2 regions of the Mesorhizobium sp. M0037 genome follow, and region 2 is predicted to be linked to the other one. Evidence: predicted binding sites of a transcription regulator. Region 2 holds the regulator's gene; the other holds the start of a gene.

Region 1 (7,715 bases), on a different contig from region 2:
CCACGCACGCTCACGCCCGAGATGGCGGAAGCCTTGGGAGCGGCCGGCGTGAACCGCGCGAGCCTGGGCGTACAGAGCTTCGATCCCATTGTTCAAAAAGCGGTCAACCGAATCCAGAGCGAGGCCCAGACATCGGCTGCCGTGGAAATGCTGCGCCGGCATGGAGTAAACCGGATCAACTTTGACCTCATCTACGGCCTGCCGCGTCAAACGGTGGAGTCGTGCGTCGAGACGGCGAGAGCGGCGGTCGCCATGCGCCCCGACCGGCTTGCCTTGTTCGGCTACTCGCACATCCCATCACAAATAAAGAATCAGCGCCTCATCGATGCGGAATTTCTTCCCGACAGCGCTGCCCGCGCTGAACAGTATGCGGCTGTCGCCGTGACGCTGATTGCCGCCGGCTACCGAGAGATTGGGCTCGACCATTTCGCCTTGCCGCAGGACGAGCTCGCGCTGGCACAGGAAACAGGTCGCCTGCGACGTAACTCGTTGGGCTACTCGGCCGACACCTGCAGAACTCTGATGGGGTTCGGCGCGTCCGCGATCGGCCGCATGGGCGAAGGGTACGTCCAAAACGAAGTTACACGGGATTTCTACATCCAGCACATCGCAGCTGGCCGACTGGCGACATCGAAGGGCCATCGCCTCACAGACGACGACCGCGTGCGAGCCGCAATCATCGAGCGATTAATGTGCCATTTCGAGGCTGACGTGCCGGCAATCTGTGCCGCCCACGGATCTGATCCGATCCGTCTTCTCGATTCAGCTGAGCGCTTGGCGATGCTGGCCGAGGACGGAATTGTGGACTGCGAAAACGGTTCTGTCCGCGTACGGCGGGAGCATCGCTTTGGGATTCGCGCTGTCGCTGCCGCATTCGATGCTTTCTCGATAAACAGGGCCTGATGTATACCCCCCCAAGTGAGGGCAAGCACACAACGCGGGAGCTAACACAGGGAGTATCTTTTGCCCGAGAGAACGAGCCGCCCATCCTGTGGTGCTGGGTTGCGTCACAATCGGCACTCGGCCGCAGGATTTGCGGCGGCGTGGGCGCCAAAATCTTGACTCGACTATCGCGAGGGCAAGATCGGAGACTGGCCTGGCGCTGCTATGGCTGACGCTGCATGACCGCTATTGGCCTGAAAGGGCCGCGTGGTCGAGCATGGTGTCGGCAGGGATCGCCTCGTTTCTCGTCCTCCTCAGATGACGCCTCAGAGACATCCATACCGCTGAAGGCCAGCAAATTTGTAGGTCGAGGCCACCTCTTGTCCTGGTTCCTACCCAACTGTTCCGCTGCTGAGCGAAATCCTTCAACTCCAAATCGGCCGAGCGTTTTTCCTCCTATTGCGTTGGTGCGTAAGGTTCGAACGAGATCCTCTGGGACTGCACCTCCCAGGTGTCGATCATGTTCGGCACACAAGGACAGGGCGGCATTGCTGCCGCCCTGTCCGCTGTAAGTGATAGGGCCTGGATTAAAAATCCATACCGCCCATCCCGCCCATGCCGCCCATGCCACCGCCGGGCATACCACCAGGCATGCCGCCGCCAGCCGACTCCTTCTTGGGAGCCTCCGCGATCATGGCTTCGGTGGTGACGAGCAGGCCGGCGACCGAAGCCGCGTCCTGGAGAGCGGTGCGAACGACCTTGACCGGGTCGACGATGCCCATGGCGATCATGTCGCCATACTCGCCGGTCTGGGCGTTGTAGCCGTAGGTCGCGCCCTTGTTGTCGAGGATCTTGCCGGCGACGATCGAAGCTTCAGCACCTGCGTTCGAAGCGATCTGACGGGCCGGAGCCTGCAGTGCACGACGAACGATGTTGATGCCGGCAGCCTGGTCGGCATTGACGCCGGTGACCTTGATGTTGGCCGAAGCGCGCAGCAGTGCGACGCCGCCGCCTGCAACGATGCCTTCTTCCACGGCCGCGCGGGTCGCGTTGAGGGCGTCATCGACGCGGTCCTTCTTTTCCTTGACTTCGACTTCCGTCGCGCCGCCGACACGGATCACCGCAACGCCGCCGGCGAGCTTCGCCAGACGTTCCTGCAGCTTCTCCTTGTCGTAGTCCGACGTGGTCTCTTCGATCTGCTGCTTGATCTGGGCAACGCGGCCCTGGATCTCGTCCTTCTTGCCGGCGCCGTCGACAATGGTGGTGTTCTCCTTGGAGATCGACACCTTCTTGGCGCGGCCGAGCATGTTGAGGCCGACGTTCTCGAGCTTGATGCCGAGGTCTTCCGAGATGACCTGGCCACCGGTGAGGATGGCGATGTCTTCCAGCATGGCCTTGCGGCGATCACCGAAGCCGGGCGCCTTGACGGCGGCGATCTTCAGGCCGCCACGCAGCTTGTTGACGACCAGCGTGGCCAGAGCCTCGCCTTCGACGTCTTCCGAGATGATGAGCAGCGGCTTGGAGGTCTGCACGACGGCTTCGAGAACCGGCAGCATGGCCTGGAGGTTGGACAGCTTCTTCTCATGCAGGAGGATGTAGACGTCCTCGAGCTCGGCAACCATCTTGTCGGCGTTGGTGACGAAGTAGGGCGAGAGATAGCCGCGGTCGAACTGCATGCCTTCGACGACTTCCAGCTCGGTCTCGGCGGTCTTGGCTTCTTCAACCGTGATGACACCTTCATTGCCGACCTTCTGCATCGCTTCGGCGATCATCTTGCCGACCGACTCGTCGCCATTGCCGGCGATCGTGCCGACCTGGGCAACTTCCTCGGAGGTCTTGATCTTCTTGGCAGCGTTGCCGAGAGCCGCGACGACTTCGGTCACGGCCAGGTCGATGCCGCGCTTCAGGTCCATCGGGTTCATGCCGGCGGCAACGGCCTTGTTACCTTCCTGGACGATCGACTGCGCCAGAACGGTCGCGGTCGTGGTGCCATCACCGGCGATGTCGTTGGTCTTCGAAGCAACTTCGCGGATCATCTGCGCGCCCATGTTTTCGAACTTGTCGGAAAGTTCGATTTCCTTGGCGACGGTGACGCCGTCCTTGGTGATGCGCGGTGCGCCGAACGACTTGTCGATGACGACGTTGCGGCCCTTGGGACCGAGCGTGACCTTCACCGCGTCGGCGAGGATGTTGATGCCGTGAAGCATGCGCTCGCGGGCATCGCGGGAGAATTTTACGTCTTTAGCAGCCATTTTTTAGCTCCTGGCAGGGGCTTGCGATCAAGCCCGAAATTCAGTTGACGGTGAGGCCGATAATCAGCCGATGATGCCCATAATGTCGGATTCCTTCATGATCAGAAGGTCTTCGCCATTGAGCTTGACTTCGGTGCCCGACCACTTGCCGAACAGGATGCGGTCGCCGGCCTTGACGTCCAGCGGGACCAGCTTGCCGGCTTCGTCGCGAGCACCTGAACCGACGGCGATGATCTCGCCTTCCTGCGGCTTTTCCTTCGCCGTATCCGGGATGATGATCCCGCCGGCGGTCTTGGATTCGGATTCGACCCGGCGTACGACCACGCGGTCATGCAGCGGCCGGAAATTCGACTTTGCCATTTTTGGATTTCCTTGGTGCGGATGTTGAACGGTGCTCCGTTGCCGGAGCATGCCTAGCACTCAGCCGAAGCGAGTGCTAACGGGGCAATGAGATAAGCCGCAGGCTCCTGCTAGTCAAGACGGAAGAGCAAAGAGCAAAGAGAAAAGAGAAGACAGCAAAGAGCAGCCAGAAAAGAGCGTGTAAGCATCGAGCCTTTTATGTGAACAATGTCGGGTATCCGACATATGTGGGGCGGCTCACCCTTTGTAATTGAGCTTTATTCAGATGGTACGGTTGGTGCAACGGGTGTTGCATTTGAACTCATCCAGAGGCTCGCACGGGTCGTGCTGCGTCAGCTTGGTCATGTCGAGCTTCAGAAGGCCATTTTGGCATTGGTTCTGTTGCACCTATTGCCATTCATGACCAGTCCTGCGCGCGTGAGCCGGCCGACTAGATTCCAACCACGAGAGCGCCGCCGCTGAGACCCGCACCGGCCGCCGCCAGAAGGATTTTCTCTCCTGGCTGGAATGGCTTCATCTGGTTGGCGAGCGAGAGCGACAGCGGGACCGTCGCGGCCGAAGAGTTGCCGTATTCGGCAATCGTCTTGACAATTGCTTGGTCAGCAATGCCGAGGTTTCTTCCGACCGCGCCGAAAATCCGAGTATTGGCCTGATGCGGCACAAACCGGCCGACATTGTGTGGCCGCACTCCCGCAGCGGCTAGCGCGGTTGTCGAGCAATCGGTCATCATCTCGACGGCCTTTGCGAATATTTCGGGCCCGTCGGTCATCGTCATCCGGGTCTGCCCGAGGTCGAGGTCGCCATGGAACGGCGTGTTGCTTCCTCCTGCGGGAATCTGGATCAGCCCGTAGCGCGAGCCGTCCGAAGCCACCGAGGCACCGAGAATGCCCCGATCAGCATCATCGCACTGACCGATCACCAGGGCGCCGGCGGCATCGGCGAACAAGACTGAGCTCGCGCGCTCGGCTGGATTGATGCGGCGGCTGAGAATGTTGGCGGCGATGACCAGCGCTGGTTTGCCATGCAGGCGGGTGAACCCGTCCGCAAACATGAGCGCATAGATGAAGCCAGCGCAGGCGCCGGTCAGATCGACCGCGCCTGCGCGGCCAAGGCCAAGCTTGTGTGCGACCAGCGGCGCGCTGGGCGGCAGAAGATGGTCGGGCGTCGAGGTGGCAAGCAACAGCAGACCGATGTCGTGGCGCGCAATACCGGCGTTCACCAGCGCCATGTCGCCAGCCCGGGTGGCAAGACCCGACAGCGTGTCTTCGTCCGTTGCCCAGAAGCGCGAACGGATTCCGGTACGCCTTTCGATCCAGCCCGGCTCGAGGCCGAGATTGCTCTCGATCTCGGCATTGGCCACCTTGCGCCCAGGCACGTGATGGCCAAGTCCGAGAATGCGCGACGACTTGCTCATGGCCTGGACCCGAAGCGTTCCCCGGCCTCCTCGATGGCGTCATAGACTCGTTCGAGCTCGTCGTCTGCGATGCAATAGGGTGGCAGAAGGTAGAGGACATTGCCGAGCGGGCGCACAAGCAGGCCGCGCTCGAGGAAGAAAGCGCGCAGCTTCGGACCAATCTCGGCGAGATAACCTGCGGAACCGGTTCGCAGGTCGAGCGCCGCGATCGTTCCCGTGGCTCGACAGCCGGCAAAATATGGATTGTCCCGAAAGCGTTGCAGCCCGACGGCCTGCATCACGCTCAAGGCCGTGATCCGCTCGGCCACTGGCTCGTCGCGCCAGATCTCGACATTGGCGAGTGCTGCCGCACAGGCAATCGGATTGGCGGTGTAGGAGCTCGAATGGAAAAACGTCTTCTTCCGGTCCTCGGAATAGTGCGCCCGGAAGATGGCATCGGTGACAAGCGTTACGGCCAGCGGGATGGTGCCGCCGGTCAAGCCTTTGGAGGTGCACAGGATATCTGGAGAAATCGATGCCTGCTCGCAGGCGAACATGGTTCCGGTGCGTCCCCAGCCGGTCATCACCTCGTCGGCGATCAGCAGCGTGCCGGAGGCCTCAGTGATCTTCTTCAATTCGGCCAGAACCGATGCTGGATACATCAGCATGCCGCCGGCGCCCAGCACCAGCGGCTCAACGATCAAGGCTGCGGCTCGTCGATCGCGGGTCACAGCCTGGAAACGATCCAGCGTCTCCTGCTCGTGCCCCGCGGCCGGAAAGGGGATGATGTCGACCTCGAACAGCAAGGGTTCGTAGGCGGCGTTGAACACGCCACGCGCACCGACGCTCATCGTTCCGATCGTGTCACCATGATAGCTGTGCTCCATGACGACGATGCGCGAGCGCGGCGCGCCGATGTTGCGGAAATAACCGAGCGCCATCTTCAGCGCGACTTCGACTGAGGTCGAGCCACTGTCGGAATAGAACACCCAGTCGAGTCCAGCGGGAGCGAGGCCGACAAGCGCCTTGGCCAAGCGCTCTGCCGGCTCGTGCGTGAAGCCCGCAAAGATAATCTGGTCGAGGCTCGACGCGGTTGTCTCGATTGCCTTCATGATCCGGGGATGACGATGGCCATGTGTGACGACCCACCAGGAGGAGATGGCGTCCAGGATGCGGGCGCCGTCGGCCCTGTGGAGATAGGCGCCCTCAGTCAGGACGATTTCTGGGATCGCAGGCTCGAGCGCGTGCTGGGTGAAGGGATGCCACACATGAGACTGCGACATCAGTCACCTCCAGCAATCGAGGCGAAGGCGAAGCCGGCAACCATTGCGTCCCTCAGTGTTTTGCCCGTCAGCACATCCAGGTGCGGCAGCCTGCCGAGCTGCGGCGCACCGCTGAATTCCACGATGGTCCGTTGCGTATCGGCCATCTCATCGCCGATGAAAGCGATGCCCGCCAACGGGATGGAGCGGGCGCGGAGCGCCTCGACCGAGAGCAAGGTGTGGTTGATGGTGCCGAGCGTGGTGCGGGCGCACAGAATAACGGGCAGCCGCCATTCAGCGAAGATGTCGATGAACCTTGTGCGCCGGTTGAGCGGCACCATCAGGCCGCCGGAGCCTTCGATGACGAGCGGCGTCGGTAGGACGGGAAAAGCAAGATCGGCAGCCTTGATCGCCACGCCGTCGATCTCGGCCGAACGATGCGGCGACAGCGGGCTCCGCAAGCGGTAGGCTTCCGGCAGCACGCGCTCTGAGGGCAAGCCGGCAAGCCGCGCGACCACCTCGCTGTCGGTCTCGCCGTCGAGGCCCGATTGCACCGGTTTCCAGTAAAAGCCGTCCAGCAAACCGGCGAGCCCAGCCGCAAACACGGTCTTGCCAACTCCGGTATCCGTTCCGGTGATGACAATGCGTTGGGTCATATCGCCTCCGGTGATGTTTGGGCCAACACCTCGACCAGCGCCTCGACCATGGCGGAAATGTCGGCTTCGCCAATATTGAGCGTCAGTGAGATGCGCAGCCGCGACGTGCCCTCGGGCACGGTCGGAGGACGAACGCCGCGTATGTCGAAGCCGCGGGCCTGCAGGCGCGCCGCCACTGCCATGGTGCGCCTGACATCGCCGATTACTAAGGGCTGGATCTGAGAGCCACTTGGTGTCACACCCCAGCGATTGACCAACCGGCCGGCGCTGGCGACGCGTTCATGCAGCTGAACACGCCGCATAGGCTCGTCGGCCAGCATTGCGAGTGCCTCGCGCGCCACGACCGCCATCAGTGGCGATGGCGCGGTCGCGTAGATGAATGGCCGGCAACGGTTGATCAGATATTCGCACAGTGCCCTCGGCCCGGTCACGAGCCCACCAGATGCGCCGAGCGCCTTGCCGCAGGTGTGGAGCACTATGATGTTGTCGCGGCCCTCGAAAGCGGCGGCGAGCCCCCGGCCGTCCGGTCCCCAGACGCCGGTGGCATGCGCCTCATCAATGACGATGAATGCGCCGTGCCGATCGGCAAGCGCGACCAGGCTCTCCAAAGGCGCGCAGTCGCCATCCATGCTGTAAAGGCTTTCCACCGCGATCCAGACGCATCCCATGCCGCCTGCGACGCGCCAACGTGTAATCGCATCCTCGACAGCGGTGGCGTCGTTGTGCGCGGCCAGCACGAACTGTGCGCGCCCGGCCTGCGCACCCTCATGCATGCTGGCATGGGCGAGCTCATCGAGGACCAAAAGATCGCCCTTCTGCGGCAGGGCGCTCAGCAGAGCGAAGTTGGCGATGTAGCCGCTGCCGAAGAACAGCGCGCGGTCGGCTCCAAAGAATGCCGCCGCGTCTGCCT
Region 2 (7,715 bases):
AGAAACGCCAGCCGAGGAAGGCGAGATAGGAGACGCCCAGCCATTTGATGGCGAGAAACACCATGCCGAAGCTTTGCGCGACAAAGGCAAGGCCGAGCACCACTGCGGTGAGATAAATGAGGTCGCCGAGCATCAGGCCGAACGACATCGCCAGCGATGAGCGGAAGCCGGATCCGAGCGCCCGCGCCACAAGCGCGGTGACGCCGGGGCCGGGAATGGCGGCGGCGATGCCCAGCGCAGCACTATAGGCAAGGAAGCCGGTGAGGGTCATGACGGTCGCACCTCGTGAAACGACTCTGATGCCATGAAAGCCTGCAACGGCAAAACGGATTCGATTGCGCCAACCAGGACATGAAAGCCGGTCATCATCGCCTGAAAGCGAGAGATGGTTCACTTACGCCCCGAAGGCGGTCGGCTATCTCGCATGGCTCCGAACGGCAGGAGCACCCATGTTAGCCAAAAGACTTCACATCCAGCTCATGAAGTGGATGCCCAACAACTATTCCGAAGCACGCGGTCACGTCCACGAGCTGGAATGTTATCTGTGGTTCGAGGGGCGTCAGGCTTTCAGCCTGTTCGACAAGGGCGATAGCGATGTCGTTCCGCAGACTGGATATTTTACCGACAGCCGGGACCCTGGCGCTCACCCCATTCGTCCGATGATCTATCCGCTGGTCGTCAACAACCGGTTCAAGGTGCGACTGGTGGCGATCGAGCGTGACGGACCGCAAAAGATAGACCCCGACGACACCGCCAAAGGCGAATTCTACATCGACCTCGACACCAAATATCCGCCGGTCTCCGACTGGCGCATCATCGCTGCCGATCCGCGCAACACCGACCTCAACGTGGAAGCGTCGTTCCAGCTGCAATGGCTGGACTATGTCGATACCGCCGAGATTGCCGAGGATGGCCCGCCACGCATCATCGACAAGTCCAACTATCCCTATCCCTGGGGCGCCAATGTGATGGTGTTCGAGCACTGGCTCGGGCTTGGCCGCAAGGCGCCGCTCAAACTCATCGACCCGAACCGCGCTTCGCGCCGCGAATACTGGATGATCAATGGCAATGCGGCCCGGCGCCTGGTGCAGGACCTCTATCGCTTCAACGTCAACCAGCTTGGCGTCGCCAACGACACCATCAGCAGTGTTTACGTGCCGAAGCTCAATGCCGGCCACGTCACGGTGACGCTTTACGAACACGATTTCAGCGACGGCCGCTTCGCGCAAGGGGCGAAGAAGTCCTTCGGCTCGGTCGGCCTCTTCAATCTCAGGGATACCGGTTTCGATGACCGCGTCTCATCGGCCGAGGTGATCCATACCTATCCCAAGGTGATCCATCGGGACGTGCATTAGGGCCGGATTGCGCTGTTCGCCGGCTCAGGATGGGCCATCGACATGGGTGATGCGCCAGATGGTGCCGTTGCCATCCTCGGTTACGATAAGCGCACCGTCCCTGGCCACCGCGACGCCGACCGGCCGGCCCCAGACGGCGTCGTCGGAGAGGACGAAGCCGGTGATGAAATCCTGGTACTCGCCGGTCGGCTTGCCGTCGCTGAATCTCAGCCGCACCACCTTGTAGCCGGTCCTCATACCACGGTTCCAGGAGCCGTGCAGGGCGACGAAGGCGTCACCCTTGTACTCTGCCGGGAAATTGCCGCCGTCATAGAACGCGATGTTGAGCGGCGCCGAATGCGCCTGCATCAGCACGTCGGGCACGGTGACCGAGCCGGCGAGGTCTGGGCGCGCGCCCTCGTGACGCGGGTCCTCGTTGGCGCCGATATAATACCAGGGCCAGCCATAGAAGGCGCCGTCCTTGACGGAGGTGGCATATTCGAACGGCACATCGTCGCCGAGACCGTCGCGCTCGTTGACGACACACCACACCGCGCCGGTCGCCGGCTGCACGGTCATGCCCGAACAATTGCGCAGGCCGGTAGCGAGGATGCGGCCATTCTTGCCGTCGGGGCCGAAGGCCAGCACGTCGGCACGGCCATCCTCGGAACCCCAGGTGGCGCCGAGTGGCTGTGATTTTGCCCAGGCGTCAACGCCGCTATTCGGTGCCTTCCCCATGCCCTCCGCGACGTTAGATCCGGAGCCGACCGAGAGATACAGCGTCTTCCCGTCCGGCGAGAAGGCGATATCGCGGGTCCAGTGGCCGCCGGTAGGGATGTCGGAGACAATCGTCTCCGGTTCGCCGGAGGCTTTAAGGTCGCCGTCGCGATAGGCGTAGCGGACCACGCTGTCATTGTTGGCGACGTAGACCCATTGCGGCTTGTCGCCAGGCGGGTAGAAGGCGATGCCATAGGGCTGGTTGAGATTGTCGGCAAAAATGCCCTCTTCGGCCGGCTTCGCGCTACCCTTGGCCAGCCGATAGACGCGGATCTGGTTGGCGTCACTGTCGGCGACGAACAGGTCGCCGTTCGGCGCCACGCGCACGACCCGCGGATTGGAAATGCCGGAAGCAACCAGTTCGGCCGAAAACCCAGGCAGCAGGACGGGCTTCGCGCCCTCGGGCCGATCGCCAAGGCCGGCGCTGTTGGAGGCGGATTCGGTGATGTTGGGCTTTTGCAGATCATCCGGCTTGATCAGCCGGCGCACACCTGGCTTGTCGGCCGTCCAGTCGCCGAAAGCGTCTTTGCCGGTCAGCAGCGGTTGATCGGCCTCCTGGGCGAAGGCGCTGGTGGCCAGAAGCAGGGCAAGGCCTGCCAAGCCGGCAATCCGGATCATGCTGTTCTCCTCGAACTCGCGCCGGTCGGCGCGCCATGCACAAGGGAGATATTGTGCGGCCGCCGCAAAAGAGAAGCGTGCGCGCGCGCAGATTCGACGAGAGAACCGCTCAACTTTCCTCTTCGACGTCGAGATCGTCGTCGAGACGCTTTTCCAATGCGACGAGATCTTCCGGCAGCGGCAAGCCCATGGCGCGCATTTCGCGCAGTTTTTCGCGCAGCTGCTCCTGGATTTCGTGCTCGTCCTCCGGCTGGTTGACCATTTCTTCGAGCAGCATGCTGATCTGGGCCTTGAACGATTCAAGCGCCATTCTGCGCCCTCCTTTACGGTGATCCCGGCTTCGGAATTATCTTAACATCCGGGTAATCAATTGCGCAGTGTAGTCGACCATAGGCACGATGCGGGCATAATTCAGCCTGGTCGGGCCGATGACGCCGAGCGCGCCGACGACGCGGGCGTCCTTGTCGCGGTAAGGCGCCACGACCAGCGACGAGCCGGAGAGCGAGAACAGCTTGTTTTCCGAGCCGATGAAGATCCGCACGCCGGGGCCGTCCTCGGCGAGGTCGAGCAGCTGGATCAGCCCGTCCTGCGTCTCCAGATCCTCGAACAGGTGGCGCAGCAATTCGATATCGGCCTGGGCGGTGACGTTTTCGAGCAAATTGGCGCGGCCGCGCACGATAAGGCGCGCCGGCAGGCCGCTATCGGCGCCGGCCCACACCGCCAGGCCTTTCTCGACCAGATCCTGCGACAGCGTGTCCAGCGCTGCCCTGGTCTCGTCCTTGATGCGGGCGATCTCGATGCGCGCCTCGGCGAGCGTGCGGCCCCTGATATGGGCGTTGAGGAAGTTGGAGGCCTCGTGCAGCTGCGAGACGGTGATGCCGGCCGGCAGGTCGACGACGCGGTTCTCGACATCGCCATTCTGCGACACCATCACCGCCAGCGCCTTGGTCGGCTCGAGCTGGATGAACTCGATGTGCTTCAGCGCCACCTCGTTCTTGGTGGCGAGCACTAGGCCGGCGCCGCGCGACATGCCCGACAGCATCTGGCTGGCCTCGGTCAGCATGTGTTCCAGCGTCGCGCCCGAGCCGGAGGCGCGCACCTGCGCCTCGATGACCCGGCGTTCCTCGTCGGAGAGATCGCCAAGCTCCATGAAGGCATCGACGAAGAAGCGCAGGCCGGTCTGGGTCGGCAGGCGCCCGGCCGAGATGTGCGGGGCATAGATCAGGCCGAGATGCTCGAGGTCGCTCATCACGTTGCGGATGGTGGCCGGCGACAGCGACGACGGCAGGATGCGCGACAGGCTGCGCGATCCCACAGGCTCACCGTCCTTCAGATAGGATTCGACGATGCGCCTAAAAATGTCGCGCGAACGCATGTCGAGCGATTGCAGCGCGGGCGCCAGCAGACTGGGTTCGGTGACTGCCTTGGTCATTCGAGCCAAAAACCTCCGGCTCAAGGATATAGACTTCCATCGCCCCCGCGCAACCCGGCGTCTGTGCCAGATCGCCCGGCCTTTTCCTTTGCGCCATGGGCTGCATGCGTCTACAAGCCGCCGACGCAACCGTAAAAGAACAGAAAGAGGCCTCGATGCGCCCTTCTAAACGCCAAGCCGACGAAATGCGCGCCATCTCGTTCGAGCGCGGCGTCTCCAAACACGCCGAAGGCTCGTGCCTGGTGAAATTCGGCGACACGCATGTGTTGTGTACGGCAAGCCTGGAGGAAAAGGTGCCAGGCTGGATGCGCAATTCCGGCAAGGGCTGGGTGACGGCGGAATACGGCATGCTGCCGCGTTCGACCGGCGAGCGCATGCGCCGTGAAGCCTCGGCCGGCAAGCAAGGCGGCCGCACGCTGGAAATCCAGCGGCTGATCGGCCGCTCCTTGCGCGCCGTTGTCGACCTGCAGGCACTGGGCGAACAGCAGATCACCGTCGACTGCGACGTCATCCAGGCCGATGGCGGCACCCGCACGGCCTCGATCACCGGCGGCTGGGTGGCGCTCTACGATTGCCTGCGCTGGATGGAAGCGCGGCAGATGGCCAGTGTTGCCAAGGTACTGAAGGACCATGTCGCGGCAATTTCCTGCGGCATCCATGACGGCCAGCCGGTCATCGACCTCGACTATATCGAGGATTCATCTGCCGGCACCGACGCCAATTTCGTCATGACCGGCAAGGGCGGCATCGTCGAGATCCAGGGCACCGCCGAGGGCGAGCCGTTCTCGGAAGGGCAGTTCGCGGAGCTGATGGGCCTGGCAAAGAAGGGCATTCAGCGGCTGGTGAGCTTGCAGCAGATGGCTGTGGCCTGATTGAATTTAACGTGATGACGTCGGCGATCCTTCACACCCCCCTCTGGCCTGCCGGCCATCTCCCCCGCAAGGGGGGAGATCAGAGGTCGCTACCGTTTTCGCCAACCATCAACGTTGAGACGCCGCCAGCGGAACTGCCAATCTCCCCCCTTGCGGGGGAGATGCCCGGCAGGGCAGAGGGGGGTGCCTCGTGACTCCCTCCGCGATTCTGGAATCGGCACTTTACGTCACTGATTTGCCGGCTGCCGAGACCTTCTACTCCGATGTCCTCGGCCTCCCTCTCCTCGGCAAGGTCGACGGCCGCCATCTCTTCTTCCGCTGCGGCCCGGGCGTGCTGCTGGTCTTCAATGCCGAAGCCACCAGAATCCCGCCGGCGCCCGATGCGCGGCTGAAAGTGCCGCCACATGGCACGGTCGGCGAGGGCCATCTCTGCTTTGCCGCAAGTGCGGATGAACTCGCACAGTGGAAGGCGCAACTTGAGGCGAAAAACATCGCCATCGAAAGCGAATTCGAATGGCCGCAGGGCGGGCGCTCGATCTACATACGCGACCCCTCGGGCAATTCGATCGAATTCGCCGAGCCAAGGATCTGGGGCCTTTGATGCATTCTCTCGATGGAAAGAAGATCGTCGTTGCCAGCCACAATGAAGGCAAGCTGCGCGAATTCGCCGATTTGATGGGTCCGTTCGGCTTCGAGGCGAAGTCGGCCAAGGACTACGGCCTGCCGGAACCGGAGGAGACCGGCACCACCTTCGAGGAAAACGCCTACATCAAGGCCTTCGCCGCGGCTAAGGCGACCGGCCTGCCGGCGCTGTCGGACGATTCGGGCCTGTGCGTCGACGCGCTCGACGGCGCCCCCGGCGTCTACACCGCCAATTGGGCCGAAGCTCCCGATGGCAGCCGCGACTTCGGGATGGCCATGCAGCGCACCGAAGTGGCCTTGCAGGAGGTCGGCGCCGCCAAGCCAGCGCAGCGCAAGGGGCGGTTCGTCGCCGTCATCTGCCTGGCCTTCCCCAATGGCGAGGCTGAATATTATCGCGGCGAAGCTGAGGGAACGCTGGTGTGGCCGCGGCGCGGCGAACTGGGCTTCGGCTACGACCCGGTGTTTTTGCCCGACGGTTTCGACAAGACGTTCGGCGAGATGAGCGCTGAGGAAAAACACGGCTGGAAGCCCGGTCAGCCGACGGCGCTGTCGCACCGCGCCCGCGCCTTCCAGAAATTCGCCCGCGCCAGGTTAGGCTCAGCTTAATGTCGCTGGACCGCAGCCCGGGCTTCGGGGTCTACATCCATTGGCCGTTCTGCGCGGCCAAATGCCCGTATTGCGACTTCAACAGCCATGTCCGTCACCAGCCGGTCGACCAGGAGCGCTTTGCCCGCGCCTTCGAGACCGAGCTGAAGACCATGAGCGAGCGGACCGGGCCGCGCGAAGTGACCAGTATCTTTCTCGGCGGCGGCACACCGTCGCTGATGCAGCCGCAGACGGTGGCGTCGGTGCTGGAGGCCGTGGCGAAGAACTGGACGGTGCCCGACGGCATCGAGGTGACGCTGGAAGCCAATCCGTCCTCGGTCGAGGCCGAGCGATTTCGCGGCTACCGCGCCGCCGGCGTCAACCGTGTGTCGCTCGGCGTGCAGGCGCTGAACGACAAGGATCTGCGCTTCCTCGGCCGGCTGCACAATGTCGACGAGGCGCTGCATGCAATTGGCCTGGCACGGGACATATTCCCAAGACTTTCCTTCGACCTGATCTACGCCCGCCCCGGCCAGACGCTGGACGACTGGCAGGCGGAGCTCGAACAGGCGATCGGCCATGCCGCCGACCATCTGTCGCTCTACCAGCTGACCATCGAGGAAGGCACGCCGTTCCATGCCCTTCATGCGGCGAAGAAATTCATCATCCCCGATAATGACCGGGCCGCCGATCTCTATGCGCTGACGCAGGAGATCACCGCAGCGCATGGCCTGCCGGCCTATGAGATTTCCAACCACGCCAGGCCGGGCGCCGAGAGCCGGCACAATCTGACCTATTGGCGCTATGGCGAATATGTCGGCGTCGGACCGGGCGCGCATGGCCGCTTTATCGAGAACGGCCACCGCACCGTGACGATCGCCGAGCGGATGCCGGAGACCTGGGCCAATCTGGTGGAGGCCAGGGGCCATGGCGTCACCGGCGGCGAGATCCTGACGCGCTCCGAAGAGGCCGACGAGTTCCTGCTGATGGGGCTGAGGTTGGCCGAAGGCATCGACCTTTCCCGCTACGAGGCGTTTTCCGGGCGCGGCCTGTCGAGCGCCCGGCTGACCGTGCTGCAGGATGAGGGGCTGGTGGCGCCGATCGGCAATGCCAGGCTACGCGCCACGCCAGCCGGCATGATCGTGCTCGATGCCGTGGTGGCGGATTTGGCGCGATAACGCCTTTGAAAAACGTGCTCTTCGTCAAGCGTCGTGCTTGAAGCGGCGCTTGCCGCGGTGTTTCTCGGCATGCGCCTCTCCGGTCCGGGCCGGCTTGGCGTCGCTCTTGTCCCGGCGGACGCTGTTCTGGTCGTTCATCGGATGCGGCGGCGCGCCTTCGCGGGCGCTCTTCGTTTCAAGACGGGTGATGAAGATATCGAAACGATTGGGCATCGTACGGTCAGTGCTCCGTCGTGCTGTCCGGTTTGTTGTCCGAAAGCCTGACATTCGTCGGCAA

What was found. Region 2 encodes HrcA, which represses chaperone genes, less so after heat shock. Its sites were predicted from a motif close to GTTAGCACTCNCNNNNNGNGAGTGCTAAC; they were not measured.
Region 1: a site for HrcA is predicted at 3,547-3,575, ahead of groES (co-chaperone GroES). Genes of this name have one in related genera too.

Annotation. Positions count from the first base shown of each region.
Region 1 covers NZ_JAMYVB010000011.1:186,704-194,418, reverse strand. The annotation lists gene hemN (oxygen-independent coproporphyrinogen III oxidase) at 1-903, shown strand, start outside; gene groL (chaperonin GroEL) at 1,470-3,134, opposite strand; gene groES (co-chaperone GroES) at 3,198-3,494, opposite strand; gene bioZ (3-oxopimeloyl-[acyl-carrier-protein] synthase BioZ) at 3,925-4,908, opposite strand; gene NKJ78_RS18415 (adenosylmethionine--8-amino-7-oxononanoate transaminase) at 4,905-6,170, opposite strand; gene bioD (dethiobiotin synthase) at 6,170-6,805, opposite strand; gene NKJ78_RS18405 (8-amino-7-oxononanoate synthase) at 6,802-7,715, opposite strand, start outside.
Region 2 covers NZ_JAMYVB010000006.1:11,507-19,221, reverse strand. The annotation lists gene NKJ78_RS11560 (LysE family translocator) at 1-271, opposite strand, end outside; gene NKJ78_RS11555 (hypothetical protein) at 450-1,355, shown strand; gene NKJ78_RS11550 (PQQ-dependent sugar dehydrogenase) at 1,380-2,729, opposite strand; gene NKJ78_RS11545 (hypothetical protein) at 2,839-3,039, opposite strand; gene hrcA (heat-inducible transcriptional repressor HrcA) at 3,076-4,161, opposite strand; gene rph (ribonuclease PH) at 4,317-5,033, shown strand; gene NKJ78_RS11530 (VOC family protein) at 5,224-5,634, shown strand; gene rdgB (RdgB/HAM1 family non-canonical purine NTP pyrophosphatase) at 5,634-6,281, shown strand; gene hemW (radical SAM family heme chaperone HemW) at 6,281-7,438, shown strand; gene NKJ78_RS11515 (hypothetical protein) at 7,463-7,651, opposite strand; gene NKJ78_RS11510 (hypothetical protein) at 7,659-7,715, opposite strand, start outside.